4 regions of the Pseudoalteromonas aquimarina genome follow, and region 4 is predicted to be linked to each of the others. Evidence: predicted binding sites of a transcription regulator. Region 4 holds the regulator's gene; each other region holds the start of a gene.
What was found. Region 4 encodes FNR, which switches genes on or off when oxygen is low (the NO sensors DNR and NnrR bind a similar motif). Its sites were predicted from a motif close to TTGATCTAGATCAA; they were not measured.

Region 1 (8,085 bases), on a different contig from region 4:
GCACTATTTGATGCAGTTGAATCAATGGAATATGACAAAGCACATACTATTTCTGCAGGTTTATTGGTTTTTGCTGTGTTTAGTCTAGCTGTAATTAATTATTTAAAAAGGCCGCGACGATGTTAACTGTGAATGCTGAAATTGTTCTTGCACAACGTCATTTTCGTTATCAGATAGCGACTAAACCTGAAAGTCAATGCATTGGTATTGTTGGCGGATCAGGATGTGGTAAGTCGACATTATTTAAGATAATTGCGGGGTTTGCGCCGGAGGCGAAAGGGAGCATACAAGTAAAAAATAAAACGTTACAGGACGCCAGCATATGGTTAACGCCTCAACAGCGAAATATTGGCTATGTGTTTCAAAATGCACGACTGTTCCCGCATTTAAATGTGGAACAAAACCTGGTGTTTGCATATAAACGAGCGACACAAGGTATGTTCTCATTTGAACAGGTAGTCTCAACTATGCAGCTAAAACCTTTGCTAGCAAGAAAAACACAGTTTTTATCAGGAGGGGAACAACAACGAGTGGCTATTGCCAGAGCAATCTTGAGCAGTCCGCAACTACTTTTACTTGATGAACCGCTGACAGGTATTGATAAAAATCAAAAATTGCAATTGCTTGATTATTTAAAACAAATAAAACAAGAATATACGATCCCCATGTTGATGATCTCGCATAATCAAGATGAGTTATGCCAACTCGCAGAAGAGATTATCGCCGTTGATTAGTTGTTGTTATCGCTTTTGTCGTTGAGATTTTGATGAGCTTTAATGACATTACACAAGGGATAAAATTGTTTTTACCTCTAGACCGCCTGCTTGAAATTTTAGTCGGAAACTGAAAAGTAAACTCTTAAATCATAGGGAACATCAGTTCCCTATATACGAAAGAGAATTAAGCTGGTTGCTTGTGGTAATGCCGTTTGGCATGCTCAACACGGCGACCTTTACTAAAGGCTGTTACAGGCTTTAAATAGCCGATAACCCGAGTTGCATAGTCGATTTCAAGGCTACCGCATGCACTGCAATGTTGTTGAGTTTGTTTATCAATATGGCCGCAATCATGACACAGCGTACTTTTGACATTAATACAAAAATAATTACACCCTGTTTTGGCAGCAATATTGAGTAGTTGTAAATAAGCGGGTGCGCTGAGGTGTTCGTCTAAATTAAGATGTAGAGCACTACCGCCATCAAGGTATTGGGTGAATTGCGTACCATGAAGCATTAGTTTATCTAAATGGGTACAGTGTTCATCCTCAACTAGATAAAAATAGCTGTTATAGCAATCCCGAGGCACACTTAGCTGACTTTGTTTATCCCATTTTGCATTCTTTACGCCTAAATTCTCCGCGGGTACAAATTCAGTGTTAAACAAATAGCCATATTGTTGTTTAGCCTGTTGGTTAGCATCAAAAATAGTTTTTAGTTGTTGGTTTATAAATTTTTGATAATCTGAATTATTGCTCACTTCAATGCCGAGGAATTCAGCGGCTTCAGCCATACCATTGACACCTATGGTTAAAAACTGTTTATCCAGTTGTATAAACCCTGCATCATAAACTGTGAGTAGGCCTGCAGCTAGATACTCTTCCATCACTTTTCGGTAGGCAACTTGGTATTTATGAATTTTTTCAACTTGTTGCTTTAAGTCGTGACCACACTGTATCAAGCGGTTCATATTTAAAGTAATCACATTGATTGAACCCGTGGCGACACCGCCCGCTCCAAGCGAATAAGAGAAGGTGTTATTAACCATTTCATTACGTAATCGACAGCAAGATGCCAAAGAGTCTGCGCTGGTAGATAGATAAGTGAAAAAGCTGTTGCCATTTGCGAGCTGTTTGGCAATCTGGCAGGCGAATTGTTGATCTTTCACTTTCGTCTCATCACTGAGCATGGCGACGGTCACCACCGGGAAGGTCAATAATGCGCGTTCGCGCTCTGTGTTAAACCAATCAAGAAAATACCATTGTAATTGTTCAACACTATGCCAATTAGGTTTGCTAAAATCAGGGAAGACAAAATCAGCAAAAATACTGTGAAAGTAGTGTTGATCATAAATACTAATATTCCAAAATACACTTTGATAGCCCCGTGCTGCCGCCGGTTGGTTAAGAGCGTATACCACATGCTGTAAATGATTGGCGATTTGCGAAGTATGCGTATTTAAATAATCATCGCCATAATCTTTACGGGCAAAATAATCGAAGTAAGTTAAAAACTCTACCGTGGCGACGGCACCAGCAAATTGACTGCTTATAGCAAATACGAGATTAACAAAACTGCCGCAAAAACTTTCAATATGTTTTGGCGCTTTTGATTCGCCGCCTAATTTGGTTAATCCATCTAATAAGAAGGGGTACATGCTGAGGCTAACACAGTATGGTTTGAGGCTAGTTTCATCATGCACATAGATCTCGTGAGCTTCAATCTGTCGAATATATTCATGCGCTAACTCATGATCAAATAGTTCAGCAATTTTGTTATACATTACCTTACGGTTAATCTGAATAAAGCAGTCTTTCATCATTTCGGCTTCGAGTGTGGCTAAGTTTTTGCTGGTGACATTGGCATTGGCATCAAATTGTGTACCATCAGCTGGCGTACAAGCCGCTTTATATTCGTCTATAAAATTAAGCTTTTGTTTGATTTGTTGATGATTAAGAGTGAGCACAGTTAATTCCTTCTAAAAACATGAGTTAAATCAGAATGGGTGTTTAAATCGAAAAATCGTTGGTTGCTTCGTGGGCTGTCTAAGCCTCCTAATTTCGCTTGCCAGCTGCCGGTTTTGAGATAATCCAGTTGGTTTATTAAGGCTTGTGATAACAGACATTGACTGAGCCCGGTGTATAGGCAAGTTTTAAGCTTGGCGTGTCGAATACGTTGCAAATACTCAATAAGTTGTTGTTCATGCCATTCGCCACCTAAAAAACAGACACACGAGATATAGTCGCGATATTGGTTTAGATAATGTTCGAGCAAAGTTACTGTTAGGGCTTTGCCAGCCTTGCTGTTCCATGTTTCGGCACTATGACAACCCTTACAAGCGAGTGGACAGCCGACAATGGAAAAAACCAGGCTGAATTCGTTTGGCACTTCTTGCCATGTGGTCTGAATATTAGAATATCGCATACTATATATGGTGTTGTTTTTTTATATTTTGTCTATATATAGTGTTTTAATATTTTTGGAGTTAAGTTGATTTGATCTAGATCAAGCTAATGTTTGTGTTACCTCTTGATGGGTAGAGTGGAAAAGACGAAAAAAATGCACCGCGAAGGGTGCATTTTTAGCAAATATTATTTGAGCTATGCCTTAAAACAGAGCGATGGTGACTGTATCGCCTATTGCGGCACCGTTTGAGTTTTCTTCTAGCAACACGTAGCAATTGGCCCGCGACATTGAGGAAAGAATGCCAGATCCTTGCGCACCAACAGAAACCACCTGCCACTTGCCGTCTTGCTCGGTGGCAATGGCGCGCTGAAATTCAAATCGACCTGGACGCTTTTTAAAATCACTGGTTGCGGTAGCGAGAAGTTTGGTTTGTGATTTTGCTTGTGTGCCCATTAAGGTTTGAATAAATGGTAAAGCCAGCTGCTCGAAGGTTACAGTGGCAGAAACAGGGTTACCCGGTAAGCCGATAAAGTGACTATTGGCAAGCTGGCCATAAGCAAAGGGTTTGCCAGGCTTGATAGCCAGTTTCCAAAAGTTGATTTCACCCAGTTCGTTAAGAATATCTTTGATAAAGTCTGCTTCACCGACTGATACACCTCCTGAAGAAATCACTACATCGGCTACTTCATCAGCATGCCAGAAGGCTTCACGGATCGCTTCTTTACTATCTTTGATTATGCCAAGGTCAACGATGTTAACCGGAAGCTGCTGTAGGTAAGCAATTAATGTATGGCGATTTGACTCATAAATTTGACCGGGCGAAAGTGTATCGCCGGGTGATACCAGTTCATCACCAGTCGATAATACAGCAACCGTAATTTTTTGATAAACCGTTATTTGGTGAATCCCCAAAGAGGCGAGTAAACCGATGTCCGCTGCTTTTAGAGTATGGCCTTGGTTTAATATTGTTTGGCCCAGTGCTATATCTTCGGCACATTGTCGAACATTTGCACCGAGTTTTAACTTATGCGCATCCTTGATACTGATGACATTATCTGTTGCACAGGTCATTTCCTGCATCACCACCGTATCGACCGAACTTGGTATTGGCGCACCCGTCATAATACGAATACATTCGCCATGGTTGATTCTATTGCTGTAAGGATGGCCAGCGAGTGCAGTACCAACAAGTGTTAAATTCTGATGCTCAGCTAAATCGTTAAACTTAAATGCATAGCCATCCATTGCAGAGTTATTATGTGGTGGCACATTGACTGGTGAAATTACTGCTTGGCTGAGTATTCTCCCGGTTGCTTGCAGCAGTGGTATGGTTTCACTTGCTAAAGAGCATTGTGCATGTGCTATTAAGTTTGCATAAGCCGTAGTGAATGGAAGCAAATGTTGTTGATAACTATCGCAATCGCAACTCATATTGAGACCTCTATTTTTGTAAATCGACCATCCACACAGCGGCTTCGATACGCGAGCGGAAATTTAATTTTTTAAGTAGATGTTTAACATGCACTTTCACTGTGCCATCAGAGATATCAAGTTCTCTGGCAATTAATTTATTGCTCAGACCTTTTGCAATGAGTTTTAGAATTTCTAATTCACGGCTGGTCAGGCTGTTTAGCGGATTGTCTTTTGGTTTGTCTGGTTTACGCAATGCGGTTGCTAGCGCTTCTGTTAAGGTTGGACTTATCGCCATTTTACCGGTGACAGCCATTTTAATATTGTGGACAATATCTTCTGGCTCCATATCTTTTAACAAATAACCATCAGCACCATTTGAAATTGCAGTGACGACATCTTCGTCATTGTCTGAAACAGTTAGCATAATAATGCGCGAGGTAATTTCTAATTTACGCATTTCTTTCACAGTTTCGAGGCCATCAATTCCTTGCATATTAAGATCTAAAATAATCAGGTCAGGTTCGAGTTCTGCGGCAAGTGATATTGCGTCACGGCCATTGCTTGCTTCACCGATAACTTCTATTTCATCTTCTAGCTCAATAAGTTGGCGTAGACCTTTGCGAAATAATGGGTGGTCATCAACGATCATGATGCTTGCTGCTAGTTCACTCATAATTGCCCCTTGTGAGTTCGATTTATTATTGTTGTTATTCGTTTAATAGGTTGTTGCGTTTATTTTCGCGCTAAATGTACTGTAAAAATTGATTTAAATCATGATTAACTCAAATCAAATTTAGTTGATTATTTGCCAACTACCTACAAATAGGTAGTTTTAATTTCCTGTATAAACTGACTACTTAATTGAATTTATTGATTTTTTGCTTTTTGTTTGTGGAAGGGGAAGAGCTATGTCGGTTATTGTATCTATTTCTGGGTAGGGGGGAGCTACCGCATTTAGTTAATTGTTCCAACCACGTTCAACAGACATAGTAGGCACAAATCCCAAGCTCTAAGGCATAAAAATTATGAGTGATCTAAAAAAGTGGGATCCCGAAAATGAACAATTTTGGGAATCCGAAGGAAAAAAAATAGCAAATAGAAACTTATGGATTTCGATCCCGAGTTTATTATGTGGTTTTGCCGTTTGGCTTTACTGGGGCATTATCACAGTACAAATGCTCAATTTAGGCTTTCCATTTGCCAAACCTGATTTATTTAGTCTGATGGCGATTGCTGGTCTCACTGGTGCGACTCTGAGGATCCCCAGCAGCTTCTTTATTCGTTTATGTGGTGGGCGAAATACCATCTTCTTTACCACTGCATTGTTAATGGTGCCAGCGATAGGTACAGGCATAGCATTACAAGACCAAAATACGCCGCTTTGGATGTTCCAACTATTAGCGTTGCTATCTGGTATTGGTGGCGGTAATTTTGCCGCATCTATGTCAAATATTAGCTTTTTCTATCCTAAAAAAGAGCAGGGACTGGCGCTTGGCTTAAATGCAGGGTTAGGTAATTTTGGCGTAACGACCATGCAAATCTTAGTGCCGCTGTTTATGACGTTTGGTATCTTTGGTGGCGAGTCAATGACTTTAGTTAATACCTCAGGTACGTTAATTGGTAAGATCCCTGCAGGTTCTGAAACCTATATTCATAACGCCGGTTTCTTATGGCTTATGTTCTTAATTCCGCTGTTCTTTTTAGGCTGGTTCGGTATGAATAATATTCGTACCAAAGAGGTGTCGCCTGATATTGGTAATCCGCTCTCAAGCTTTATGTTAATTTCAGTAATGTTGTTTATTGGTTTCGTTACCGCGGCATTCGGTCTATGGCTAATGTTACCTGAAGCGGCAAATGGTTCGGGCTTTGGTGTACCAAAAGAAATAGTATTGGTGCTAGTGGTTGCATCGACAGTATTCCTATTAAAAATGTTACCAGGACAAATTAATAAATCACTGACCCGTCAGTATCAAATTTTCAACAATAAACACACTTGGGTAATGAGTATTATTTATACCATGACGTTTGGTTCGTTTATTGGTTTTGCAGCGTCTTTCCCATTAGCAATTAAAGTTATCTTCGGCTACCAACACGTAATGGTTGATGGTGTGATGACTCACGATACGATCAATCCAAATGGCCCAAGTGCGCTGATGTATGCTTGGATGGGTCCGTTTATTGGTGCACTTATTCGTCCGCTAGGCGGTTGGATCTCGGATAAATTTGGTGGTGCACTGGTTACACAAATTTGTTCAGTTGTGATGGTAGGCAGTGCACTGGGTGTGGCTTACTACATGCAAGCAGCTTATCAATCGGCTACACCAGAAGAATTCTTCTTGCCATTCTTCTTATTGTTTTTATTACTGTTTGCTGCAACAGGTATCGGTAATGGTTCCACTTTCCGCACTATTGCAATGGTATTCCCGAAAGAGCAAGCAGGCCCTGTACTTGGTTGGACATCTGCAGTTGCAGCTTATGGCGCTTTCTATATTCCGAAAGTATTAGGTGAACAAATCAAAGCAACCACGCCAGAAGTTGCATTAGTTGGTTTCGCAATTTTCTACGCGGTATGTTTACTTATCAACTGGTGGTTCTACTTACGTAAAGATGGCGAGTTTTATAACCCTTAGTATCGTACGCAAACGGTTCATGGATGAACTCTCCCGAAAGGTAGTCATACCTAGAAGCAAAACCACTTAATTACTTAAGTGGTTTTTTTATCAGCTGGGATAAAGAGTGAATTGCATAAACTGGTATGTCCAATTGATAGAATGTTAATCTTATATTTCCAGTTCTAAATGAGTGAAGTGCCAATAAAGGTAATAGAATAAAGCCATAGCCCTTTAAGCTCTGGCCAAAATCACCTTTCTCTGCGTTGGTAATAACTTACTTAGATAACTAAACCTTATTAATTCATCTCTTAGCTTAATTATCAAATAAAAACCTACAGTTTTTATACCAATTCTGTTAAGTATGTGATCAGGGTTAGCGCTAGATAAATGAAATGATAATAAGGCGATTTTTTCTTATGTAGTTGCTCTACATTGATAAATACTAACGCAGTTAGCATGATATACCCAAGTCACCTGAAGATGCTTTATTTCAGCAAGAGATAAAAAGCATTTAGACAAGGCAATGATTGCAGGAAATGGTGTTCCCTTTTCAAAATCAATAAAGACAATGTGCTCCTGCATTGTCACCTTACCCTACATCCTTGTGGGGCAACGCGGTATAAATGCTTTTTAACCTTGCCCTTTAGGAGCTTCACCGCAAATTCAATCCTACGTTGTGTTAATTTGAATGGTACCTACATTCCTTGATTAACACGCCTTGACTTGAAAGCGCTGTGATAGCTCTGAAGCATGCATCTTCAGATGGCTTGGGTATATTTAGTCCGCTAGGATGAGCAGCTACTTAAGTGAATTGGTATTATCACCTAGCAAGGCTATAAATTTCAGTGCTAAGCACCTTGCTAGGTTACATTTGTTATTGAGCTTGTCTAATCAAATGATTTAAGCGGCATGAGCATTAAGGTAAGTAGGCTTAAAGC
Region 2 (8,085 bases), on a different contig from region 4:
ATATGCAAATGCCCGATGTGGATGGTGCACAACTAGGTCAAATGATTAAACAGCATGCAAATCTTCATGCGACCAAGCTTATCATGATGACGTCAATGAACGATCAAGGGGATGCGAACTTCTTTGCTAATTTGGGCTTCTCTGGTTATTTTCCAAAGCCTGCAACCACATCAGATTTATTAGATGCGTTAGCAATTGTTGTTGACGGTGGTGAAGCACTTAAACAAGCAAACCCACTTGTAACACGGCATTACATTCAAGCGCTACAAACTAAGCACAGTGATAAGCCAATCGCTTGGGATAGCCAAATTCGCATATTATTAGCCGAGGATAATCAGGTAAACCAAATTGTAGCTGAGAGCACGCTAAATAAACTAGGGCTGATGGATGTAACCATTGCTGAAAACGGACAAAATGCCATTTCTACCCTTGCAGCTTGCGATAGTGAAAAGCCATTTACCCTTGTTTTAATGGATTGCCAGATGCCAGAAATGGATGGTTACGATGCTACAAATGCAATTCGAAGGGGCGAAGCTGGCAGCTTTTATCAAAAAGTTCCTATAATCGCCATGACTGCAAATGCCATGGTGGGTGATAAAGAAAAGTGTTTAGCTGCAGGCATGGATGACTACATATCAAAGCCAATTGTTGAAACTAATTTACTCAATAAATTGTTAACCTGGCTACCTCATCAATCACAAGAACCTGAATAGCCGCTAAACTTGGCTCTTGAACTAATATTTTTTAAGATATTGTAAAATAGAACAATCTAGACAAAGCTGAGTTTTTGATTTGCAGGTAATTGAGGCAGTAATATATGAGCAAGGAAAGTAAAAAATATAAAGTACTCGTCGTATGCATGGGTAGAATACCCTTGGAAATCGAGTGCTTTTTTGTCTAATAAAATCAATAATTTACATCGTTAAAATATATTCCCCATAATTCTCCTAAAATTCCCCACAAAAAAATATGTACTCCCCACTCGCTATTATTTGCTCAGTAAAGCTAGATTTCTTAGTTCTTCAACAATAATTTTCATGGTCTGTTCCTAGTTAGATTTGAACTAATAAAAAAAGGAATAAAGAATATGAAACGAATTTCGACCGTTGATTTATTAAAAGCAAACGATGACTTAGGCTCAGCAATTTACATGGCTGAAAATGCATTTTGTGAATTAAATGCAGGAGTCAGTGAACTTACGTATGAGGACATTTGGAAGCGCACTCTAGATCCACATTACAGCCAACATGATGACTTTGAATACGAACTAACCAAACGCTTATTCATCAGTTACCTCACAATATTTGATGAATTAAGGAACACTCCAAATTTAGTTGTAGACCGTGAAAATGATTATTTTGATGAGCAGCTTATTTTAGATTTTTACGACTAACTTAATAATTCCCCCAACGTGTTCCTACTTAATTTGAAAGACATAAAGTAGGAACTTTAAAATGAGCCAAAATCAATTTATCCGTAAATATAAGCGTATTTCTAAATCAAAGTGGGCATCACATGACAAAAGTACAATATTACTATTGGCAGACGTTGTTAATGACACAGGTGGTGAAATAGAACTGGGGTTTACCCGATATATCTATTTACATCGAGATGAGGTGGGCAAGGTACTTGGTATATCGATTTCAAAAGCCATATTTGAGGAGACCGATCTTCATTTTGCAGAACGGTATCTGGAGGGCAATGACATGTTGTTATTGCTACTTACTTATATTGATGAAATTACCGAGTTCTGTGATTTATTTACGGATGAGTTTAAAAGTATTTTCATGCTGCCACCAAAAGAGTATTTTGAAGTAGCAATTCAAGTTTGGTGTGAACAAATTGAAAATGCGTAACTAGAGCGAGCCTATCGGCTCGCTTTTTCACTTTTTGCTCTTAAAATAAAAACAGAGTCTGGAATACCTGTACTATCAGATTTGTTTTTTGTTTCTTTTCTAGCGTCTAAAACGCGTTGCTTCAGCGCTCGTCTTTCTTCATCAGATGGCAGTGTCAGTTTGATACCGCAGAAGTAAGTTTGTGTAGTCATTAGGATGAATATGATTATAGAAAAATGAAATTTAACTTAGCGTGATATAAAAGTCATTTCAAGATTGTTCATCCCATGAACAACTAAACTTTATTTAAAAGACTTATTTACCTGTTTTGAACTTATGATTACCCATTTAGGAGTATTTAAATTCTTAACCAGATCAATACTATTTTCCAAGTATCCCTAACTAGGTTTAAGCTATGATCTCAAAACTTTCAGATTTAGTCGAAATGGCTAATGAACAACCCGATCCACAACGTTTACTTTTCTTGTTTGCAGAAGTAAGCAGTGAGAGTAAAAAAAATAAAAGTCAGCAAAAAGGTACCATTACACCAGTAATGTGTGTAGACAAACTGCCTTCAGATATAAATGCCTTTGATGACTTGGTAAAAGAAGCCGATGAAATTGCGAAAAACTGGGATTTTATGTTTATCGCAAGTTTAAGTGGTGATAAAGGTGAGCCGCCAACCTCTGAAGATGCTGAGCCTTACTTAACTAAGATGACGAATGATGTGATGAGTGGGCAAAATATTGCGCGCTATGTTGTATTTGACCGAAAACATAACCCTGTTGAACTTGTGGCTAGCTAAGACGCTTTTTTAATGAAAAGTTAACACCGATTCCCCATTGAATGCTTGCGTCAATGGGGATTGACAACAGCTAAGCAACTTGGCCCGTTTCCATTATCATAAACATAAGTGAACGCTCTGTTTCAGACGCATTTTGGTCTACCAATGGGTATAATATATTCTCTTCTTTATGGTTATGTTTGGTGAGTAAATTCACTAACTCTTCGAAGAGAACATGGGATTTATTCGGTTCGTCAGTTAAACTATGTTGGATTTGTGATACAAGCTGTAAAATTTCGATATGCTCGTTAGTCATTACATGTGTTGGTCCATGACTAAACTGCGATTTTTTTTCAAAAAATGGAAAAAGTACGCTTTCTTCCCACAAAATATGTTTACGAAGCCCACTCTCAAATGCTTCAAAAAGCCCTATGGCCCGCGTTTTATCATTTTCTAAGTTGCTTTTAAATTGCGCTAAGAGTAAATCTAAGCGCTTGTGATCGGTTTCAAAGTATTCAGTCAGAGTAATCATCTTAGTGGTTCCTTATTCTAGGATCAGTTGACAGTGAGTAATTAGAATTTGATTGAGTTGTTTTGGAAGACGGCTTCTGTCGAAGTTCTCGATTATCCCTTTAACCTCTAAGCTCAATTCTGTATTACCACTTATGACTAGGTCGCGGTTAAAAAAAAGCATGTCAGGGTCAGTCTGTTGTCCTGCAAGTAGTACAAACTTATTGAAACCACCTTTAAACACGGTATCAGCGGTGGATGAGTTTGTAACAACGAATTGATTATTTTCAAGCGTAATAGCAAAACTAAATCGAATATCTGTCACATCAATTTTGATCGATTTGCCAACAAGAAAATCCAGCTCATGATGTTGTCGTTCTTCTCTAAAAACAACGTTGAGTACTTTGGCTATTAATGAGTAGCTAATGTGGTCAGGGATCACATGCAACGAGGCTGCAATTCCAGTAGGCATTGTGTTAACAAGACATTTTATTAACGACATAGTTGTTGGACCTAACATAGGTTGAATCTCACAAAATAAAATTTACATTACCTTGGACATCAAAGAGAAACTTAATCTAAATCAAATTAGTGTATAACAGCGATGAAACTACCTCTTAAGATTTGCCCAGAGTAACCGAGTAGGTAGGTTCACTACCTTCTTTGTTAACCGATAAAAACAAATAGGGGTATTTCATTGATTTGACTATTGTTTATTGACTTAGATCAATTTTACCGTTTGCAAATATACGTACTTTATTGACACTTATGGTTTTAATACAGGTAGCCCCTATGGAGCTCTTATGCCCTGCTGGCAGTTTATCGTCGCTACAAGCGGCGGTTGATGCTGGGGCTGATGCCGTTTATATCGGCTTTAAAGATGAAACGAATGCACGTCATTTTGCCGGGTTAAACTTTAACCCGCGACAGCTTGAAAATGGTATTAACTACATTAAAAAAGCAGGGCGTCGCTTGCATATAGCGATTAATACCTTTGCCCATCCAGGTTCGATTGAAAGGTGGTATCACGCAGTTGATAAAGCTGTCGCGATAGGCGCAGACGTATTAATTATTGCCGATTTAGCGGTTTTAGAATATTGCGCGACACGTTATCCAAATATTGAAGTACATGCCTCGGTTCAAGCCAGTGCAACGAATATCGGGGCAATAAATTATCTAGTTGATAATTTTGCGGTAACGCGGGTGGTGTTACCACGTGTACTTTCGATTCATCACGTCCGAAATTTAGCGCGTCATGTCAAAGTGGAGTTGGAAGTATTCGCTTATGGCAGTTTGTGTATTATGGCTGAAGGGCGCTGTTATTTATCGTCTTATTTTACCGGAGAGTCCCCTAATACTGCAGGTGCATGCTCGCCAGCAAAATATGTTGAATATCAGCAGCAACAGGGCAGGCTCACAACGCTGCTCAATGAGGTGGTGATTGACAGTTTTACTGACAGTGAAAAAGCAGGTTACCCAACGTTATGTAAAGGCCGATTTGATATTGATGGCGAGCGCTATCACGTACTGGAAGAGCCAACCAGCTTAAACAGTATGGCGCTATTACCTGATTTAATGGCAGTAGGAATTGCAGCGATTAAAATTGAAGGACGGCAACGTTCTGCGGCCTATGTGAGTGAAGTAACACGGACTTGGCGTGAAGCGATTGATAACTGCCTTGCCAACCCATCACAGTTTACCCCATCAAGACAAGCAGAAGCGTGTTTATCTGCATTATCTGAAGGTAGCCAAACGACGCTAGGGGCATATCATAAACAATGGAAATAACGGCTATGAGGTATTCATTAGGGCCTATTTCGTATTACTGGCCAAAAAGAAACGTATACGAGTTCTATCAGCAAGCGGCACAAAGTGATGTTGACATTGTTTACCTAGGTGAAACAGTGTGCGCTAAACGACGTGAATTAAAAATGAAAGATTGGCTGACAATCGCAGAACAATTAACTCACGCTGGCAAAGAGGTTGTGCTCTCAACCATGGCGCTGCTCGAAACGCCTTCTGATTACCAGCAATTGAAAAGACTCTGTCAAACGAGCGAATTTAGGATTGAGGCAAACGATCTCGGTGCGATTGCGTTGCTTGAAAAGGCAGGTTTTCCTTTTGTGGTTGGCCCCGCGATCAACTGTTATAACGGAGAAACACTAGCACAGCTACTAGCAAAAGGGATGAAGCGCTGGGTGATGCCAGTGGAACTATCTCGAGATTGGCTCAGCAATATATTAAATTCAACTGCGATCCGTGATAAACGCGATCAGTTTTCGGTTGAAGTATTTAGTTACGGTCACTTACCACTTGCCTATTCAGCACGCTGTTTTACTGCGCGTTCGTTAAATCGCTCAAAAGATCAATGTGAGTTGTGCTGTATTGATTACCCAAATGGGCGTACCGCATTCAGTCAAGATGGCAGTCAGGTGTTTGTGATCAATGGCATTCAAACCCAATCTGGACTTAAATATAACTTAATCAACGAGCAAAGGAGTATGCATGGGCTAGTGGATATTATGCGTATTAGCCCTGAATTAGATAACACATTTGATGTGATCAATCAGTTTGTGCAACAGGCAAAACAGCCACACTATCGAAAGCTAGACAAAACGAAAGAGGTCAATGGTTATTGGCACAATATTGCAGGCTTAACTTTGGCTGGCGAAGCAGGCTGATTATTTACTGGAGGATAAACTAATGCATTTACATTCGGATGGAAAACTCGGCGCAAAGCCGCAAGCTATGACCACAGTGCCACTATTCCGTTTAGCTTTTCGGCCTTTTTTTTGGTTCGCATCGTTATTTAGTGTATTAGCGATCGCACTATGGGCTGGTTTTTTATCGGGCACATTGAATTTTTCGCCGCTGGGGGGCGGACATTTTTGGCATATTCATGAAATGCTATTTGGCTTTACCAGTGCAATTGTTGTTGGCTTTTTACTTACCGCTGTACAAACTTGGACAGGCAAGCCAAGTATTAAGGGCTATAGCTTGATGGGGTTGTTCGGTTTATGGGCTTTGGCGCGGGTGTTACTCATCTTTACACCGCCTGAACTTGAAACTGTTAGCATCGGAATAGACCTGATTTTTCTACCCTTGGCCGCATTTTTCCTCGCTCGCCCTATTATTTTGGTAAAGCAATGGCGCAATATTATGTTTGTACCGATTTTACTAATTATGGCTGTGCTTAACGCAGTGATGTATTTGTCATTGTATGGTGTTATTGCAATAAGCTATAGCGCAATCAGTCATATGATGGTACTGATGGTAAGTTTAGTGATGTGCATTATCGGCGGCCGTGTCTTTCCAATGTTTACGGCAAATGGTACTCGTACAGAAAAAGTTGCGGCTATACCACTTTTAGAAACCCTTTCAATTATGAGTATTGTGTTAGTTATTTTCTCACATGCGTTTGTTTTATCATCAGAAGTAAAGGGTTTTCTACATATTTTCGCAGCCACAATTAACTTTATTCGCGCCTTGCGCTGGCGCATCTGGGTAACGTTTACGACGCCGTTAGTGTGGCCCTTACACCTCAGTTATTGGTTTATGTGTTTTGGACTGTTGGGGGTTGGTTTAGTTGAGCTAGGTCTAAATACTTCAATATCCTTGGCCTATCATAGCATCACCGTCGGTGGAATTGGATTAATGGTTTTGGCTATGATCTCACGAGTTTCGCTTGGTCATACGGGACGTATGATCCAAGTTGGCAGAGTAATGTCATTTGCATTTATGATATTTGTGATAGGTGTTGTGTGGCGCGTAATGTTCCCATTGTTTTGGCAACATTATCAAATGAATCTAATATTTTCAGCCATTATCTGGATCATTAGTTACGGGTTATTTGTGATTAAATATGCAAAGGTACTCTTCTCAGCGCGTATTGATGGCCGGGATGGTTAAGGACTAGAGACAGTCTCTTATTTTTGTGAGAATAAAATAATAACGATAATCAGCATCAGTACCCAAAAACCAGATAGAATTTGCCAAAACAACAGTTTTGATGAGTCTTTTTGGATTTTTGGGTCGTCGAATAAAAACTTTGCATTGGGTTCACGCAAGTCAGCTAATAAGTTCTCAATGGTGCCATAGCGTTCCAGTGGTTCAAATTTAACACCTTTTTCCAGTGCGCGATCGAACCAAATCGGGATCATCGGATTGTGCTCAGTAATACTGGTATAACGCAGGCGATCAAAGTCAAAGCGTGATTGGCATTCTTCAATCTCTTTACCGTAAGGCAAGGCAAGACTAAAAGTTTCATAACAAATGGTTGCAAGGGCGTAGACGTCACCTTGTACCCCTGTATTTTGACCAAACAGATAATTGGGATCGGAATAGGTTGCTGTGCCCAGTGCCCCTTGATGTTGAATAGGGGAGTATATTTCGGCGACACCAGCCACGAATACAGAACCAAAATCTACAATCTTAATTTGGTTGTTTGGCATGACTAAAATATTGCCGGGCTTTAAATCTTGGTGCACTGTTTCTTTGTTGTGAAACGCCATCAGACCTTGGCCTATTTGTTCGATTAGGGAAAATTTCACACTGGCTTTGGCATCACGGTTTTTGATTATCCAATCATCAAGCCCGACCCCTTCAATATATTCCATAAGGTAGTAAAGAAAAGTCCGTTTGCGATTTTGTTTGATTACGTTAACCACATAATCACTGTCGATTCTAAGTCCAATCCACTCCTCTTGAATAAACCGATCAATGTAGTGGGTGTCGTCTTCAAAATTTATGGAGGGGGTTTTCATAACTAACTCAACCCCAGTATGGTTATCTGTTACTAAATATAGCTGGCTTCTACTTGAAGCAAAGAGCTCTTTTTTAATGGTAAAACCATCAAGTTGATACCCTGGTTCTAATGTTGGAGGGAAGGGAAGTCGTGTTAATTTCGTATTGTAATCATCTAGAGTTTGTTTCGGTAATTGATCGATACGGATCACA
Region 3 (8,085 bases), 140 kb from region 4:
TGCGCAATAGGTGTTTACTAATAGCCTCAATAAAACTGCCCTGCATTGGCTCAAGCGAAGCCATTACAGCATCAGCATAATTCGGTGCTGGCACAAAGTTACGGCGTGTGGTTTTTGGCAATGATTTAATCAGCGCAGTAATTAACTCATGACGAAAAGCCGGTATATGCCAATCAAATCCCGTATTTTCAACTTGGTTTAGCAAGGCCAATGGAATTTGCACGACCACACCATCAAGTGCCTGTCCTGGTTCAAAATGATACTCAAGTGGTAAAAACAGGTTGTTCTGCTGCCAAACGTCTGGGTAGTTTTCTTTACTGATATGCGCAGCATCATGTTGCATTAATGCCGCTTTATCCATATGTAAGAATTTAGGTTCCGCTTTTTTCTGTTTCTTCCACCAAGTATTAAACTCGACACGGCTGGTGATATTGTCTGGCAAGCGTTGGTGGTAAAAATCCATCAAGGTTTCTTCATCTACCAAAATGTCGCGACGACGTGCTTTGTGTTCAAGATCTTGTACTTCATCAATTAGTTTTTGATTGAAGTTTAAAAAGCTTTCACTCTGGCCAAGTTGCTGTTCAACCAATGCACTACGAATAAAAATTTCGCGGCTTAATTTGGCGTCAATTTTGTTAAATTGCACGCTTTTACGCGAAACGATGGTTAGGCCATACAAAGTTTGTTGCTCAAATGCCATAACCGCACCCGTTTTCTTTTGCCAGTGCGGTTCACTGTAACTGCGATTCACTAAATGCTGTGCCAGCGGTTCAACCCAAGCTAAATCAATTTTCGCATTAATACGGGCAAACAGTTTACTGGTTTCAACCAGTTCAGCCGCCACAAGCCATTTCGGTGATTTTTTGAAAAGGCCAGATCCTGGGAATACAAAAAACTTGCTTTGACGGGCCCCGGTATACATTTGGTTATCGTCTTTCATACCAATGTGACTGAGCATACCTGCCAAAATTGATTTATGAATTGCTTCATAATCACTGGGATTTTGATTAATCTTAAAACCCATTTCTTCACAGGTAGACACCAACTGGTAAACAATATCTTGCCATTCACGCACACGCATATAAGCCAAAAACTCGCTTTGACAGAGCTTTCTGAACTGGCTGCGCGATAACGCTTGTTGTTGCTCTTCTAAATAGCGCCATAAATTTAAATAGGCAATAAAGTCAGAGTCTTTATCAGCAAAACGGCCATGGCTTTCTTGTGCTTTGGCTTTTTTATCTTGAGGAAACTCTCGCGGGTCTTGAATCGATAACGCTGCCACAATCACAATAGCTTCAAACATAGCATCAAAGCCGTTGGCAGCATGGACTATTTTGGCAAGACGTGGATCAACAGGTAAACGGCTAAGCTCTTTACCCGCTTTTGTTAGCTTATAATCCTTTTTCCGAGTAACCGGTGTAATTGCTTGAATTTCTTCAAGTAAACGTAGGCCATCGGTAATATTTCGGTTATCTGGCGCCTGTACAAATGGGAATTCACTAATATCACCTAAACCAAGGGCTAACATTTGTAGAATGACTGAAGCAAGGTTTGTTCTTAAAATTTCAGGATCGGTAAATTCTGGACGACCTAAGAAGTCTTCTTCTGAATAAAGACGAATACAAATACCTTCAGCCACACGACCACATCGCCCTTTTCGCTGATTAGCACTGGCCTGCGAAATAGCCTCTATTGGAAGGCGCTGTACTTTGGTGCGATAGCTGTAACGGCTTATACGCGCTGTACCTGGGTCAATAACATAGCGAATGCCCGGTACCGTTAACGAGGTTTCAGCCACGTTGGTTGATAACACAATACGACGGCCCGAGTGCGAGGCAAAAATACGGTTTTGCTCAGCATTGGAAAGCCGCGCATAAAGTGGCAACACCTCAGTATTTGTAAGGCCACGTTTTGTGAGTGCATCGGCAGTATCGCGAATTTCACGCTCACCATTCATAAAAATAAGAATATCGCCCGGCCCTGCTTGCATTAGTTCATCAACTGCATCAAAAATCCCTTGTAGCTGATCGCCCTCAGCTTCCATTTCGGTTTTGTTGATTTCAGTTAACGGACGATAACGCACTTCCACAGGGTAAGTACGGCCCGACACTTCAATAATCGGCGCATTATTAAAATGTTTTGAAAATCGCTCTGGGTCGATGGTCGCAGAGGTAATAATCAGTTTTAAATCGGGGCGTTTCGGTAACAGGTTTTTCAAATAACCTAAAATAAAATCGATATTTAAACTGCGCTCATGCGCTTCATCGATAATAATGGTGTCGTATTGATTTAAAAATCGATCTTGTTGAATTTCCGCAAGTAACACACCATCTGTCATCAGTTTTAAATAGCTTGATTGTGAAACTTGATCGCTAAAACGAATTTTAAAACCCACTTTATCGCCAATGGTGGTACCAATTTCTTCAGCAACACGGGCTGCAACGCTTCGCGCCGCTAATCGACGTGGCTGGGTATGGCCAATTAGACCAGCAACACCACGGCCTAATTCCATACAAATTTTTGGCAACTGCGTGGTTTTACCTGAGCCGGTTTCACCCGCCACAATCACCACTTGGTTTTCACTAATAGCTTTTTTGATATCGTCTTTTTTCTGACTGACTGGCAGGTTTTCTGGGTAGCTTACTTTCGGTAGCTGCTTTAAGCGTAACTCACGCGCTGCAATACTTTTTTCAATATCTTGGGTGATAGTTGTTAGTACTTTTAACTGTTTTGCTTCATCACTTATTTTTTTGACACCATCAAGACGACGTTTAAAGAGAAACTGATCTTTTTTAAGGCAATTTTTTAGAAGTGAATACAGTTGCTGTTGTGGATTAGCCATAGATAGAATAAAGCGGAAATTCAAAAGCCTAATAATACCAAATTGATCACCATAAAATAAGGGAAGCGATGTGCTTCCCTTATTTTAATTTTACTAAACGAAAAAATTAGCTTTATTCGTCTTTAAAAATTGCCACATAGGTTGGCTTACCCGCCATTTTAGATGCGCGATACATGCCTTTGGTGTTAAATGGCAGACTGATATTGCCTTTGTTATCGACAATAATTACACCCCCTGTACCCCCTATCGGCTTAAGTACATCATGAATAACTTCATCACCCGCTTGTTTAATGGTTTTGCCTTGATATTGCACACGAGCACAAATATCTGATGCCACACTGTAGCGAATAAAATATTCACCATGACCAGTAGCAGACACCGCACATGAGCGATTATCAGCAAACGTACCTGCACCAATCACTGGAGAATCACCAATACGACCAAAGCGTTTTGCTGTCATGCCGCCAGTAGATGTACCTGCGGCAAGGTTTCCGTGTTTATCTAAAGCCACAGCACCGACGGTGCCCATTTTATATTGCTCAGGCAGAGCGCGATGATTAGCTTGGTAGTTTTCAGTTTTGTTAAGCTTCTTTTTGGCTCGCTCTAACGCTTCAAAACGGTGTTCAGTATCAAAAATACTGTTATTAACGAGCTCCATGCCGTTTTTCTTAGCAAACTGCTCAGCGCCTTCACCGCTAAGCATCACATGCACTGACTGTTCCATCACCATACGCGCTAAATCAATTGGGTTTTTAATATGTTTTACCCCTGCGACCGCACCTGCTTGACGGTCGCGTCCATCCATAATTGAGGCATCAAGCTCGTGGTGGCCATCATAAGTATAAACAGCGCCAATACCTGCATTAAAAAATGGCGAATTTTCTAAGATATTAATTGCTGTGGTCACTGCTGTTAAGCTCTCACCACCGTTTTCAAGCACTTTATAACCAGCCTCTACCGCTTCTTGCAGTTTAGCGCGATATGCCGCTTCTTTTTCAGGTGTAAATTTACTTTTATCTATGGTGCCAGCGCCGCCATGAATGGCGATAGAAAATGGCTGCTCACTTACAGCAAACGCACTGGTAGATAAAAGCGCTGTAAATAGCGCCGTTGCGAGTGATTTATTCATTATTATTTTCCTTTTGTTACTGTTTAATTTGCAAGGCAAACGCGTCAATTTCAAGCATTTTCGATGAACCGCATAAACACAGTGTTTTTTTGTTCTAGATCAACGCAATTGCATCACAGCGGCGTAGATTAAGAATTAAAGAACAGGAGGCGTTATGAACAAAAACGCGATTTTAATTGAGCTTAAAGAAAAACAAATCGAACTGAGTAAACGCATCAATGCGATCAGTTCAGATTTTAAAAAAGGTCGTTCGCAGGATTTTGCTGAACAAGCCACTGAAAGTGAAAATGACCAAGTGCTCGATAGTATTCGTCACGAAGCAAATTTAGAACTTCAACAGGTCAATGCGGCCATCACTCGCTTAGAAAATGACAGCTACGGCATTTGTAGCCGCTGTGATAGCGCGATAGCAAGCGAGCGTTTAAAAGCATTACCGTATGTACAAACTTGTATTAACTGTGCCCAATAAGGAATAACAACCATGTTTATCGAAAAACACGACATGCACCATGAATTCCCTGAATTTAATGAAGAAATTCGCGAATTAAAAATGACTAATGCGCACTTTTCAAAATTATTTAAAGAATATCACGAGCTCGACCATGAAGTGATCCGCATTGAAGAAGGTGTTGAGAATACTTCAGATGAGTACCTTGAAAAACAAAAGCTACGTCGTTTACACCTAAAAGATGAGCTTTATTCAATGCTTAAATCGCATAAAGAAAATTAAATAATAGCTACAAAAAAAGCGCCAATTGGCGCTTTTTTTTATTTAACGTTTAACCGTTAAAATTAAGCATCTTGCTCTGCTTTAAGACGTGCAAGACGATTAACTTGAGGCATTGACGTTAAGAATGAGTAGATTGGTGGTAAGTAACCACGCTTACGAAGCTCTAAGAACTCTTCATCAGACATTTCATTTAGCTTCTTCTCGTCGATTAGATAGATACCATTGATATCACGCTTTTCGCCTTTGATTTCAAGCGTTAATGTTTGTGCAATTAGTAGCTCTTTATCTGCTAGGAATTTAGTGAACGCAGCTGTTACTTGAGAAAATTCAACAAATGCAATTAAACCTTCTTTACGACGCTTAAGGTAATCTGTCTCTTCACCTTTCTCATCGAAAAGTGCATTACCTTCTTCTTTGTTTACAAGGTCGCTTGACTCATTGATACCAACAAATAGTTGATCTTCGTTTTCTGGGTTTTTGCTAAGTACTAACGGGTAACGCGTAAGTGCGTGTGGAAGGTAAGCACCCTGCCATTTGCCATCTTTAACAAATAGGTTTTCGTTTGGCTCTAAACCAAGCATTGCAACTGGCTGGAATTCACCTGTTTCGTTGTTTTTAACAAACACAATTGGGTATTCATTAGCTACACGTGCAAATTCGTGCGCTACAACTGGTACTAAGTGTTGATCTTTAACTAGGTCTGTGTTGAAACCGTTTTTAATTTTAACATCTTTGTGTTCAACATTATGAAGAGGCTTTACTACGTCCGTCATCTTACTGCTCCAATGGGATTCTAATTATTTATAATAGTGCTGCTAGGCTAGCGGTTTTAATTGTAAAAAGAAAGTAAAAACCTCGTTTCTTTTTAATGTATGTAAACGTCTATTCTTTACCTAACATTTCATTACAAAATGATATAAGGACGAACAATTATTTTTCAAGGGAACGGGTGACAAAAAGCGACAATTTGTGTCTAATTGATAACAATAAAACAGCGCTGTCATTTATTAAGTAGTGTCAAAATGCAAACAAAGCCGATTCAATCAATTATTATTTTAGGTGGTGGTACAGCCGGTTGGCTGGCTGCAAATCATCTCGCAATTAATCTAAAACCAAAAGAACAACAAGGTGTTAAGATTACCGTGATTGAATCTCCCGACAACCCAACCATTGGCGTAGGCGAAGGTACTGTGCCTTTGATGCGAAATACACTAAAAGAATTTGGTATCAGTGAAGAACAATTTATTAAAGAGTGCGATGTTTCCTTTAAACAAGGCATTCAATTTGATAACTGGATGAAGCCTGTAGATGGCAAAATACACTCGTACTATCACCCTTTTGACTACCCTATTTTAGATAATGACAGTGTTGCTGCTTGGTTACAAAACCCTGAAATACCATTTTCTCATGCGATGAGTCGCCAAGCACTGTTGTGTGATAATCATAAATCTCCTAAGGCTATTACCGACCCAGAGTTTGCTGGGCAAGCAGCTTATGGTTACCACTTAGATGCCTATAAATTTTCTGATTTACTTAAACACCATGCGATTGAGAATCTCGGCGTGGAACATCTTGTGTCACATATTGAAGATGTAACACTTACCAATAACGGCGAAATTAACAGCCTAATTAGTTTGCAAGGTGACGTATTTAACGCTGATTTTTACCTTGATTGTTCAGGCTTTTGCAGCAGACTATTAGGGCAAGCATTAAATATTCCGTTTATTGAAAAAAGTGATGTGCTGTTTGTCGATAAAGCACTTGCTATTCAAGTCCCATATGACAGCGAACAACCTAAACTACCCTCTTCGACTATTGCAACGGCATGTGATGCAGGTTGGATATGGGATATAGCGCTTCCAACCAGGCGCGGTATTGGTCATGTATTTTCATCAAAGCATTGCACTTTAGATGAAGCAAAAGCCACGCTTGCCAACTATTTAAACACATCAGTAGATGAAATAAATCCACGCTTAATCGATATGAAAATTGGTCATCGTGAAAAATTTTGGCATAAAAACTGTGTTGCCATTGGACTATCTCAAGGGTTTGTTGAGCCACTTGAAGCCACTGGCTTGCTCGCTTTTGATGCTACCGCTAAATTACTTGCTAAATCGTTCCCTACCAATACAGCACAATTAGCCCAAGCTGAAAAACGCTATAACAACTATGTGAGTGGTTTATGGCAAGGGGTAATTAATTTTATCAAAATGCATTATGCCGTATCGGACAGAGACGATACCGCATTTTGGCGTGATAATCGTGATACAGCTAGTTGGCCTTTAGAATTACAAGAAAAGCTTGAGCATTGGCGCACACATATTCCAAGCTTATATGATTTTGAACGCGGTTTTGATGCGTTTCGCTTAGAAAATTATTTATACGTTTTATACGGGATGAATTACCCGACCAAGATTGGTGATACCGCTTATCGATATCAAGCACCAGACATTGCACAAAAACAGTTTGATTTAATTCAAAGGCAAGCAACTCAGGTTGCTGACTATTTAGAAGATAATTTAACGGTTATAAATAAAATCAAGCAATTTGGCTTAAGCAAGGTGTAAATACGGTATGGTAATTCCAAAGAAAATAGTAGTAGTTGGCGGTGGCTCTGCTGGGTGGATGGCAGCAAGTCTTTTACATCACAGCTGGGCAAGTAAAGGGGTTGAAATCACCCTGATTGAATCCGACATGATTGGCGTTGTTGGCGTTGGTGAAGGCTCTACTCCCTCGTTAAAATATTTTTTTGATAAGCTACAAATCGCCGAAAATGAATGGATGCCATTTTGTAATGCGACTTATAAGTGTGGCATAAGCTTTCCAAATTGGACTTCACACTTAGAAGAAAACGAATATTTTCATCCCTTTTACTCTGATCATGACTGGAAGACAGGCCAAGCGTTTATCCATAACTGTAACGTAAGACGCCAAGGGTTTGATATTCAAACCAGGCCAAATCACTATTGGCTACAAGCAAAATTAGCAAAGAATAAGCTCAGCCCTAAACTCAAACAACCACAAAATAAAGAGCTAGATTACGGCTATCATTTTGATTCGCAAAAGCTAGGCGAGTTTTTAAAAAATCGCGCTATCAAGCTAGGTATAAAGCAAATTATTGGTACCGTAGAGGTTGTTAATAATGATGACAAAGGCGTACACAGCCTAACATTAAACTGTGGTCAAACCATTAACGGCGATTTATTTATTGATGCTACTGGCTTTGCCAGTTTATTGCTGCAAAAAACGCTGAAAGTGCCTTTTATTTCATACCAAGATTATTTACTGAATGATAGTGCCATTGCCATTCCAACCGAAACGCAAACAGATAATGAGATTTCACCTCAAACGGTGTCTCGCGCTTTAAGTGCTGGTTGGGCATGG
Region 4 (8,085 bases):
GCGATTACTCCGGTGTAACTGAGTTATTAGAAGAAGGCCGTTATACCGTGTTTATTGAACCAATCACTGGTGAATGGAAGCTAAAAGAAAATATCACACTACCTTACGAAAGCGCGTTTATAATTAAACCAGAATATAAGTAAGCCATGGCCAAAAACTGTTTTCACTGCTTGGAGCCTATTCCAAGCGGTATCTCACTAAGCATAGAATTTGAAAATGAAGCTAAACCGATGTGCTGTTTGGGTTGTCAAGCTGTTGCTGAAGCTATTATCCAGCAAGGCATGTCGGATTACTATAAGTACCGCACAGAGAGTGCCGGCAAAGTTCAAGAGCTGGTACCGGAACAAATTAAAATGTTCCAAAGTTATGATGACGAAGACATTCAATCAGAGTTTTTAGTAAAGCAAGGTGATATTGCTGAAATTCTATTAAGTGTTGAAGGCATTAGTTGTGCTGCTTGTGCATGGCTTATTGAAAAACAGTTACTCAATTTAGGCCATGTGGTGCGCGTTGATGTGAATACATCTACTTATCGCGCCATGATTAAATGGGATCAGTCAAAACTAAAACTGAGTACCATTATCGAATCCTTAGCACGAATTGGCTATCGTGCTTACCCTTTCCAACAAGATCACGAAGAACAACAAAAAAAGCAAACCGCTAAATCTTATGTCAGACGTTTAGGGGTCGCTGGCCTGATGACAATGCAGGTGATGATGTTCGCCTTTGCTATGTATTTTGGCATGTTTTCTGGCATGGATGAGGACTTTGAACAGTATTTCCGTTGGATCAGCTTTATTTTAGCCACGCCTGTAATTCTTTATTCAGCGCTACCGTTTTTAACCTCGGCAGTGCGTGGTTTAAAAGCCAAACAACTCAATATGGATTTACCCGTATCACTTGCCATTTTTGGTGCTTACGCCGCAAGCAGTTGGGCCACTATTTTTGAAACAGGTGAAGTGTATTTTGAATCCATCTGTATGTTTACCTTCTTATTATTGTTAGGTAAATACCTTGAATTCCGCGCCCGTTTAAAAGCGTCTGAATTTACTGCTAATTTACAAAAATTGTTACCGCTTACTGCTCGCTTAATTAACAATAATGAAGAAGAAATCATTGCAGCAAAACGCCTTCAATTAAATGACAAGGTGATGATCAAAGCCGGTGAGACGATTCCAGCTGATGGTATTTTAATTGATGGTAAGACCTCTGTTGACGAAGCAATGATGACCGGTGAGCATGCTGCAGTGGGTAAATCTAAAGGAGATCAAGTTTACGCTGGCACAGTAAATCACGATGGTGTGATTACTATTTGTGTTAATCAAATTGGACAAGACACCTTAATTAACCAAATTGTTCGTTTACAACATCAAGCGCTTACTTCTCGTCCTAAAATCGCTGAAATTACCGACAAAGTCGCTCAGTGGTTTGTGGCATGTTTACTTGTATTTGCATCAATTACTGCTTTTTCGTGGTATCACATTGAACCTGAACATGCATTTTGGGTGACTATCGCTGTTTTGGTCGCTACCTGCCCTTGTGCGCTCAGTTTGGCAATTCCTACAGCGCTCACCTGTGCAGTGGCAAAATTAACCCAACAAGGGGTGTTAATAAAACAAGCGCATGTATTAGAAACCCTGACCAAAGTCACAGATATTGCTTTTGATAAAACAGGTACCTTAACCGAAGGCAAATTCACATTACTAAATACAAAATTGTTTAATGCTGATTATTCTCTCGATAAAGTCTATGCAATTGCAAAGACGCTTGAAAATTATTCTGAGCACCCAATCAGCAAGGCGTTTATGGAGCTCAATGTAGCACCAGTTGAGCTAAGTGATGTGGTTATTGAAACAGGTAAAGGCATTTCAGCCATTTATAACCAACAAGCCGTTGCAATTGGTAAGGCTAATTGGTTTTGTCAGTTTGATGAAGAGGGTTTTGACGTATTCTTATACATCAATAACCAAGTAATTGCTGGCTTCAAGCTACAAGACAAAATCCGCGATCATGCTCAATCTACTTTAACTGAGCTTAAACAAAGTGATCTTGAATTACAGGTATTAACGGGCGATCCATCGACTGCTGGAAAAGAGTTGGTTCATAGTTTGGGTATAAATAATATCCAAACCGGCTGTAGCCCATCAGATAAACAAAACGTTGTAGAGCAGCTTGCAAGCAAAGGCAAAATTGTTGCAATGGTAGGCGATGGCGTTAACGACAGTCCTGTATTTAATAGTGCGCACCTCTCCATCGCAATGGCATCTGGTGCAGATATTTCCAAAAATACGGCAGACGTTGTTCTACTCAACAGTGAGATCAATGGCATCAGCCGACTTTTTGAAACAGCTAAACTAACACGCCGCGTAATTAAGCAAAATTTGACAATTTCGCTGTGTTACAATGGCTCTATTCTACCATTAGCTGCGATGGGATTAGTTCCACCTTGGGTTGCAGTAATTGGTATGTCCGCAAGTTCACTTATCGTAATTGGTAACTCATTACGATTACTTAAGTAAGGGGCACTTAGTTGTGAGCATCATTTATGTATTAATACCAATTGCAATATTATTGGTTATTGTGGCAATCGGCATTTTCTTTTGGGCTGTGCGCAGTGACCAATTTAATAATCTCGACAAACAAGCCCACAGCATTTTGTTCGAAGACGATAAAGAACAACACAAAAAAAGTAATGACAACTAGTCAGCTGTTATCCGCACTTATTATGGGATTGCTAGGCAGTGGGCACTGTTTAGCAATGTGCGGTGGTGTTGCGTCGTCTCTTACGCTTGCAGTAAAAGATAAAGCCTTAGTTAAACGCTACACCCTACTCTACAATCTTGGTCGCATTTTAAGTTATTGCCTTGCAGGTGCCCTTGCAGCTGGCATCAGTCAACAGTTTGCATCTCGTTCAACCACATTTTCATTTGTTTTATCCATATTAAGTGGCGTGTTTATGATCTTGGTTGGTCTTTACATTATGCGCTTAACATTTTCTCTTAACTGGATAGAAAAAGTGGGAAAATATGCGATATGGCAACATCTAGTTAAATTTAATAAGCGTTTATTACCGGTTAATACCAATCACAAAGCACTTGCTTACGGTATGCTTTGGGGCTGGTTACCCTGTGGTTTAGTCTATTCAGCCCTATTATTCTCCATATCAACACAATCGGCTATTTATGGTGCAACCTTTATGTTGTTGTTTGCACTTGGTACTTTACCAGCGATGGTTGGACTTGCTTTTGCAGCAGATAAATTTAAACAAATACTTAACCATAATTTCGTACGAATGATGTTTGGTAACATCTTCATTTTCTACGGTTTATACCTTTTGATAATTGCGTTATTATAAGGTTTTATTATACATTATTCTGGTATTACGTTTTCTCTAGGTGTGTCATGGAATTGAGCAAAAAATCAGTGTCAAAAAACTGCGCTATTAAGTGTCAGGATTGTAGTATTAGTCAACTGTGTATCCCTGTTTCGTTAAACAGTGAAGAAATGGGTAAATTAGATGACATCATCGAGCGTAAAAAGCCGCTACACAAAGGTGATTTCTTGTTTGAAGCAGGTCAACCGCTTCGCTCAATTTACGCTGTGCGTTCAGGTTCATTTAAATCTTACACATTAACTGAAAGCGGTGAAGAACAAATCACAGGTTTCCATTTAGCCGGTGATATTGTTGGCTTTGATGGTATTAGCACCATGAGCCACAGAAGCTATGCTCAGGCAATGGAAACTGCCATGGTATGTGAAATTCCATTTACCACCCTTGATGATTTATCTGGCAAATTACCTAAATTACGCCATCAGGTCATGCGTATGATGAGTAATGAAATCAATTACGACCAAGAAATGCTATTGATGCTTAACAAAAAAACCGCTGAAGAACGTTTAGCTGCATTTTTAGCAAACCTCTCTACACGCTTTGGTGAGCGCGGCTTTAGTAAAAAAGAATTCCGCTTAACAATGACCCGTGGTGAGATAGGTAATTATCTTGGTTTAACTGTTGAAACCATCAGCCGTTTATTAAGTCGTTTCCAAAAAGCGGAAATCATCAAGGTTGAAGGTAAGTTTATTACCATTCTTAATGCTGACGAATTATTCAAAGTCGCTTCTATTAAGTCTTGATCTAAAACAAAATATTCTATTAGAAACCTTTCAAATTAGTTTAGATCCATTACACTGGATTTATACTTTGGGAGGTTTTTATGAATACCATCAAAAAAATACTTGCGGTAATTGACCCAAGTAAAGAAAAACAAATTGCGTTAAACCGATCATTTGAGTTGGCAAGGAAGTCCGGCGCACAAATTACTGCTTTCTTATCTATTTACGATTTTTCCTATGAAATGACCACCATGCTTAGTCGCGAAGAACGTGATGCAATGCGTGATGCTGTGATAAATGATAGAAAAGAATGGATAAATTCACTTATTGAACAACAGGCTGGCGACTTAAACGTTGATTGTCAGGTGGTTTGGCATAACCGCCCTTTTGAATCGATAATTGAAACCGTGCTAGAGCAAGAATACGATATTGTTGTAAAAGGCACCCATCAACACGACACTTTAAAGTCCGTTATTTTTACACCCACTGATTGGCATTTGATCCGTAAATGCCCTGTTTCACTCTTACTTGTAAAAGAGCATGACTGGCCTGCAGGCGGCCAAATCCTAGCAGCAGTAAACGCCTCAAGTGAAGAAGAAACACATCAAGCACTTAATCACACCATTTTAAAAGAAGCGGCTTATCTTGCAGATTTAATTGATGGCAATCTCAATGTTGTTAATGCCTACCCTGGAACTCCTGTAAATATTGCAATTGAAATCCCAGAATTTGATGCTGGGCAATATACAGAATCAGTTAAAGCACATCATATTGCTGCTACTCATAAATTAGCCGAGCAATATCAGATAAATCCAAATCACTGTTACATTAATGAAGGTCTTCCTGAAGATGTATTGCCGCAAGTGGCAAATCAGTTAGATGCAGAGCTCGTTGTAATGGGTACTGTTGGACGTACTGGTATTAGCGCTGCGCTTATCGGCAATACTGCTGAGCACGTGATTGATAGCTTAAACTGTGATGTATTGGCACTTAAACCACAAGGTTATAAAAGTCCATTAGATAAGTCTTAACCTCGTTAATATTTTCACCTATAATACGCCCCTTTATTTGTTCTAGGGGCGTATTTGTATGTCGCATTCAGCAGAAGCTAAAGCGAAATATAACCTTAATAAGTTACAGAAACGACTTCGTCGTTTTACCGGCCAAGCGATTGCAGACTTCAATATGATTGAAGAAGGCGACCGTATAATGGTGTGCTTATCAGGCGGTAAGGACAGCTACACACTGCTTGATATTTTGCAAAACCTACAACGCTCAGCGCCTGTTAACTTTGAGCTTTTTGCGATTAACCTAGATCAAAAACAGCCTGGTTTCCCAGAGCATATTCTGCCTGAATATCTTGATTCATTGGGTATTGAATACAAAATTGTAGAAGAAGATACCTACAGTATTGTTAAAGATATTATTCCTGAAGGTAAAACTACTTGTTCACTGTGCTCACGTTTACGCCGTGGTATTTTATACCGTACAGCGAAAGAGATGGGCGCAACTAAAATCGCACTAGGCCATCACCGTGACGATATGATTGAAACTATGTTTTTAAACATGTTTTACGGTGGTAAATTAAAAGGCATGCCTGCTAAGTTATTAAGTGATGATGGCCAACATATGGTGATACGGCCACTTGCCTACTGTAAAGAAAAAGACATTGTAAAATACGCAGAAGCTAGAGAGTTTCCAATTATTCCTTGCAATTTATGTGGCTCACAAGAGAACTTACAACGTAAACATATTAAAGCAATGCTTAATGAGTGGGATAAAACGCAACCAGGTCGCGTAGAAACTATTTTTACTGCAATGCAAAACGTGGTGCCGTCACACTTGGCTGATCCTTCTATTTTCAACTTTGTTGAGCTGAACAAAGATTCGCAAATAACTGAAGGTGATATTGCCCTCGATAAGCCAGATGTACCTGCGGTACCAGTTGGCCTTGAAATAGAAGAGCAAGACGTCAACATTATCCAACTTTAAATTGTTTGGTAGTTATCAATTTATAAAAGGAAGCGTTGGCTTCCTTTTTTATTGCTCGAAATAAAGTTATCAACTATTTAATTTAAGAAGATTTTTTACTAGTATTGAGCATTATGCGCAGCCACTTAGTAACTTCATATGAATAAAAAAATTGCTCTCATCACCTCTGGCGGCGATGCACCAGGAATGAATGCCGCTATCCGAGCCGTCACCCTGCAAGCAGAAAAGTATCAGTACCAAGTACTCGGTTTTATCGGTGGTTATAACGGCCTAATTGACAATCATTCTATCGAATTAAATTGCCATCGTGTTGACGATATTATTCGTAAAGGTGGCACCATTTTAAAATCAGCTCGCTGTAAAGAAATGTTAAATCCAAGCGGCCCAAAACAAGTGGTAGATACACTAAACGCCAATAATATCGATGCATTAATCGTAATTGGCGGTGATGGTAGCTTTAAAGGATGCCAAGCGATTAGTGCCATATGGCAAGGCAACATTATTGGTATTCCCGGCACTATTGATAACGATATCAATGGTACCGATCAAACCATTGGATTTTGGACTGCAGTTGAAACCGCACTCGACAGCATAGATAAAATTCGTGATACCGCAAATGCCTTTGAGCGCATTTTTATCGTTGAAGTGATGGGACGAAATTGCGGTTTTCTCGCTGTTGAATCCGCAATCGGCTCAGGGGCTGAACACATTGTGTGTAAAGAAATAATAGAAGATGAAGTGCAGTTTATTGATCATTTACTCGTTAATATCAACAAAGCCATTAAAAATCACCGCACAGATAGTTATATTATTGTTATGGCAGAAAATTCGTTAAGTTTTAGCGCTCACGAATTAAGTAAAAAAATTGAGCGCTATACAGGCGTTGATAGTAAAGCTGCCATTTTAGGTTATATTCAGCGTGGTGGTAGCCCTGTTGCATCAGATCGTGTACTTGCAACACAACTAGGAGTTGCTGCTGTCGATGCGGTAAAAGAAAACAAAACCGACATTATGGTGGGAATGCTAAATAACTCACTCAATGAGATTGCACTTAGTGCTACCAGTTACAGTAATACTTATAACCAAGCCATTATTAGGCGTTTAAATAAGCTTAACTTCAATTTGGGATAATAAAAAAGCGCGTAAATCGCGCTTTTTTTACATCAACTCGCCAGTGCCGCTTTCACTTTATCGCGATAACTGCGGCTAACTTTCAGCTCTTGACCATTTTCTAGTACAAGTAAATATTCGCCACTTACTTGTGTTACTAATTTATTGATTTGTTTGCTGTTTACAATGGCACTTCTGTGCACACGAACAAACTCTTTCGGATCAAGTTCTGCTTCAAGCTCTTTCATTGTTTTGCGTAGAATGTGTGTTTTGCCATCGGCACAGTGTAAACACATATAATCGCCTGCAGCATCAACCCATTGAATACTGCTTACTTGCACACGCACAATTTCGCCCTGCTCTTTTACAGCAATTGATTCTGGGAAACGGGTTTCTTCTAATTTATCACCAGCAGCAAGCTTTTTAAGAATTTCTTCACAGTTGTTACCCGTAATACCCGCAACAAAGCTGGCAAGTTTACGTTTATGGCTTGTATCTTCTTGTGATTTTAAATATGTTTGCACTTTTTCTACCGCCTTCTTCAATCTGTCGTCATCTACTGGTTTCAGAAGGTAGTCTAATGCATGAATTTCAAACGCTTTTACAGCGTATTGGTCAAATGCAGTAACAAACACAATGGCGGGGATCCCTAACGCCGACTCAGAAAGTTGTTTTACTACTTCTAAACCCGACAACCCCGGCATTTGAATGTCTAGGAACATTAAATCTACTTGTTGGCTTTTACATTCAGCCAACGCTTCTTCACCGTTTTTACAAAGGCCCACTACTTCAATTTGTGGGAAATCTCTTAACCTTATTGATAACCCTTTTCGTGCAAGAGGTTCGTCATCAACAATAAGTGTTTTTATT

Region 1: the regulator FNR is predicted to act here: its motif matches at 3,212-3,225, upstream of nrdG (anaerobic ribonucleoside-triphosphate reductase activating protein).
Region 2: the regulator FNR is predicted to act here: its motif matches at 3,846-3,859, upstream of ubiU (ubiquinone anaerobic biosynthesis protein UbiU).
Region 3: the regulator FNR is predicted to act here: its motif matches at 4,061-4,074, upstream of AAEU29_RS03945 (TraR/DksA family transcriptional regulator).

Annotation. Positions count from the first base shown of each region.
Region 1 is NZ_JBMMUG010000003.1:542,640-550,724, forward strand. Features, by position in the region: gene modB (molybdate ABC transporter permease subunit) at 1-126, shown strand, start outside; gene AAEU29_RS10420 (ATP-binding cassette domain-containing protein) at 120-734, shown strand; gene nrdD (anaerobic ribonucleoside-triphosphate reductase) at 901-2,682, opposite strand; gene nrdG (anaerobic ribonucleoside-triphosphate reductase activating protein) at 2,685-3,140, opposite strand; gene moeA (molybdopterin molybdotransferase MoeA) at 3,324-4,553, opposite strand; gene narL (two-component system response regulator NarL) at 4,564-5,208, opposite strand; gene AAEU29_RS10445 (MFS transporter) at 5,561-7,165, shown strand; gene AAEU29_RS10450 (histidine kinase) at 8,048-8,085, opposite strand, start outside.
Region 2 is NZ_JBMMUG010000003.1:523,864-531,948, forward strand. Features, by position in the region: gene AAEU29_RS10305 (response regulator) at 1-713, shown strand, start outside; gene AAEU29_RS10310 (hypothetical protein) at 1,088-1,393, shown strand; gene AAEU29_RS10315 (hypothetical protein) at 1,455-1,856, shown strand; gene AAEU29_RS10320 (hypothetical protein) at 1,868-2,047, opposite strand; gene AAEU29_RS10325 (ribonucleotide reductase subunit alpha) at 2,251-2,640, shown strand; gene AAEU29_RS10330 (hemerythrin domain-containing protein) at 2,711-3,151, opposite strand; gene ubiT (ubiquinone anaerobic biosynthesis accessory factor UbiT) at 3,164-3,631, opposite strand; gene ubiU (ubiquinone anaerobic biosynthesis protein UbiU) at 3,922-4,917, shown strand; gene AAEU29_RS10345 (U32 family peptidase) at 4,923-5,810, shown strand; gene AAEU29_RS10350 (NnrS family protein) at 5,833-7,038, shown strand; gene AAEU29_RS10355 (bifunctional protein-serine/threonine kinase/phosphatase) at 7,056-8,085, opposite strand, start outside.
Region 3 is NZ_JBMMUG010000001.1:862,497-870,581, forward strand. Features, by position in the region: gene hrpA (ATP-dependent RNA helicase HrpA) at 1-2,842, opposite strand, end outside; gene AAEU29_RS03940 (isoaspartyl peptidase/L-asparaginase family protein) at 2,955-3,971, opposite strand; gene AAEU29_RS03945 (TraR/DksA family transcriptional regulator) at 4,126-4,440, shown strand; gene AAEU29_RS03950 (HP1242/YdcH family protein) at 4,453-4,701, shown strand; gene AAEU29_RS03955 (SapC family protein) at 4,764-5,474, opposite strand; gene AAEU29_RS03960 (tryptophan halogenase family protein) at 5,724-7,268, shown strand; gene AAEU29_RS03965 (tryptophan halogenase family protein) at 7,276-8,085, shown strand, end outside.
Region 4 is NZ_JBMMUG010000001.1:722,900-730,984, forward strand. Features, by position in the region: gene AAEU29_RS03295 (FixH family protein) at 1-143, shown strand, start outside; gene AAEU29_RS03300 (heavy metal translocating P-type ATPase) at 147-2,519, shown strand; gene ccoS (cbb3-type cytochrome oxidase assembly protein CcoS) at 2,533-2,703, shown strand; gene AAEU29_RS03310 (sulfite exporter TauE/SafE family protein) at 2,693-3,355, shown strand; gene fnr (fumarate/nitrate reduction transcriptional regulator Fnr) at 3,403-4,134, shown strand; gene uspE (universal stress protein UspE) at 4,215-5,144, shown strand; gene ttcA (tRNA 2-thiocytidine(32) synthetase TtcA) at 5,203-6,105, shown strand; gene AAEU29_RS03330 (6-phosphofructokinase) at 6,244-7,236, shown strand; gene AAEU29_RS03335 (LytR/AlgR family response regulator transcription factor) at 7,269-8,085, opposite strand, start outside.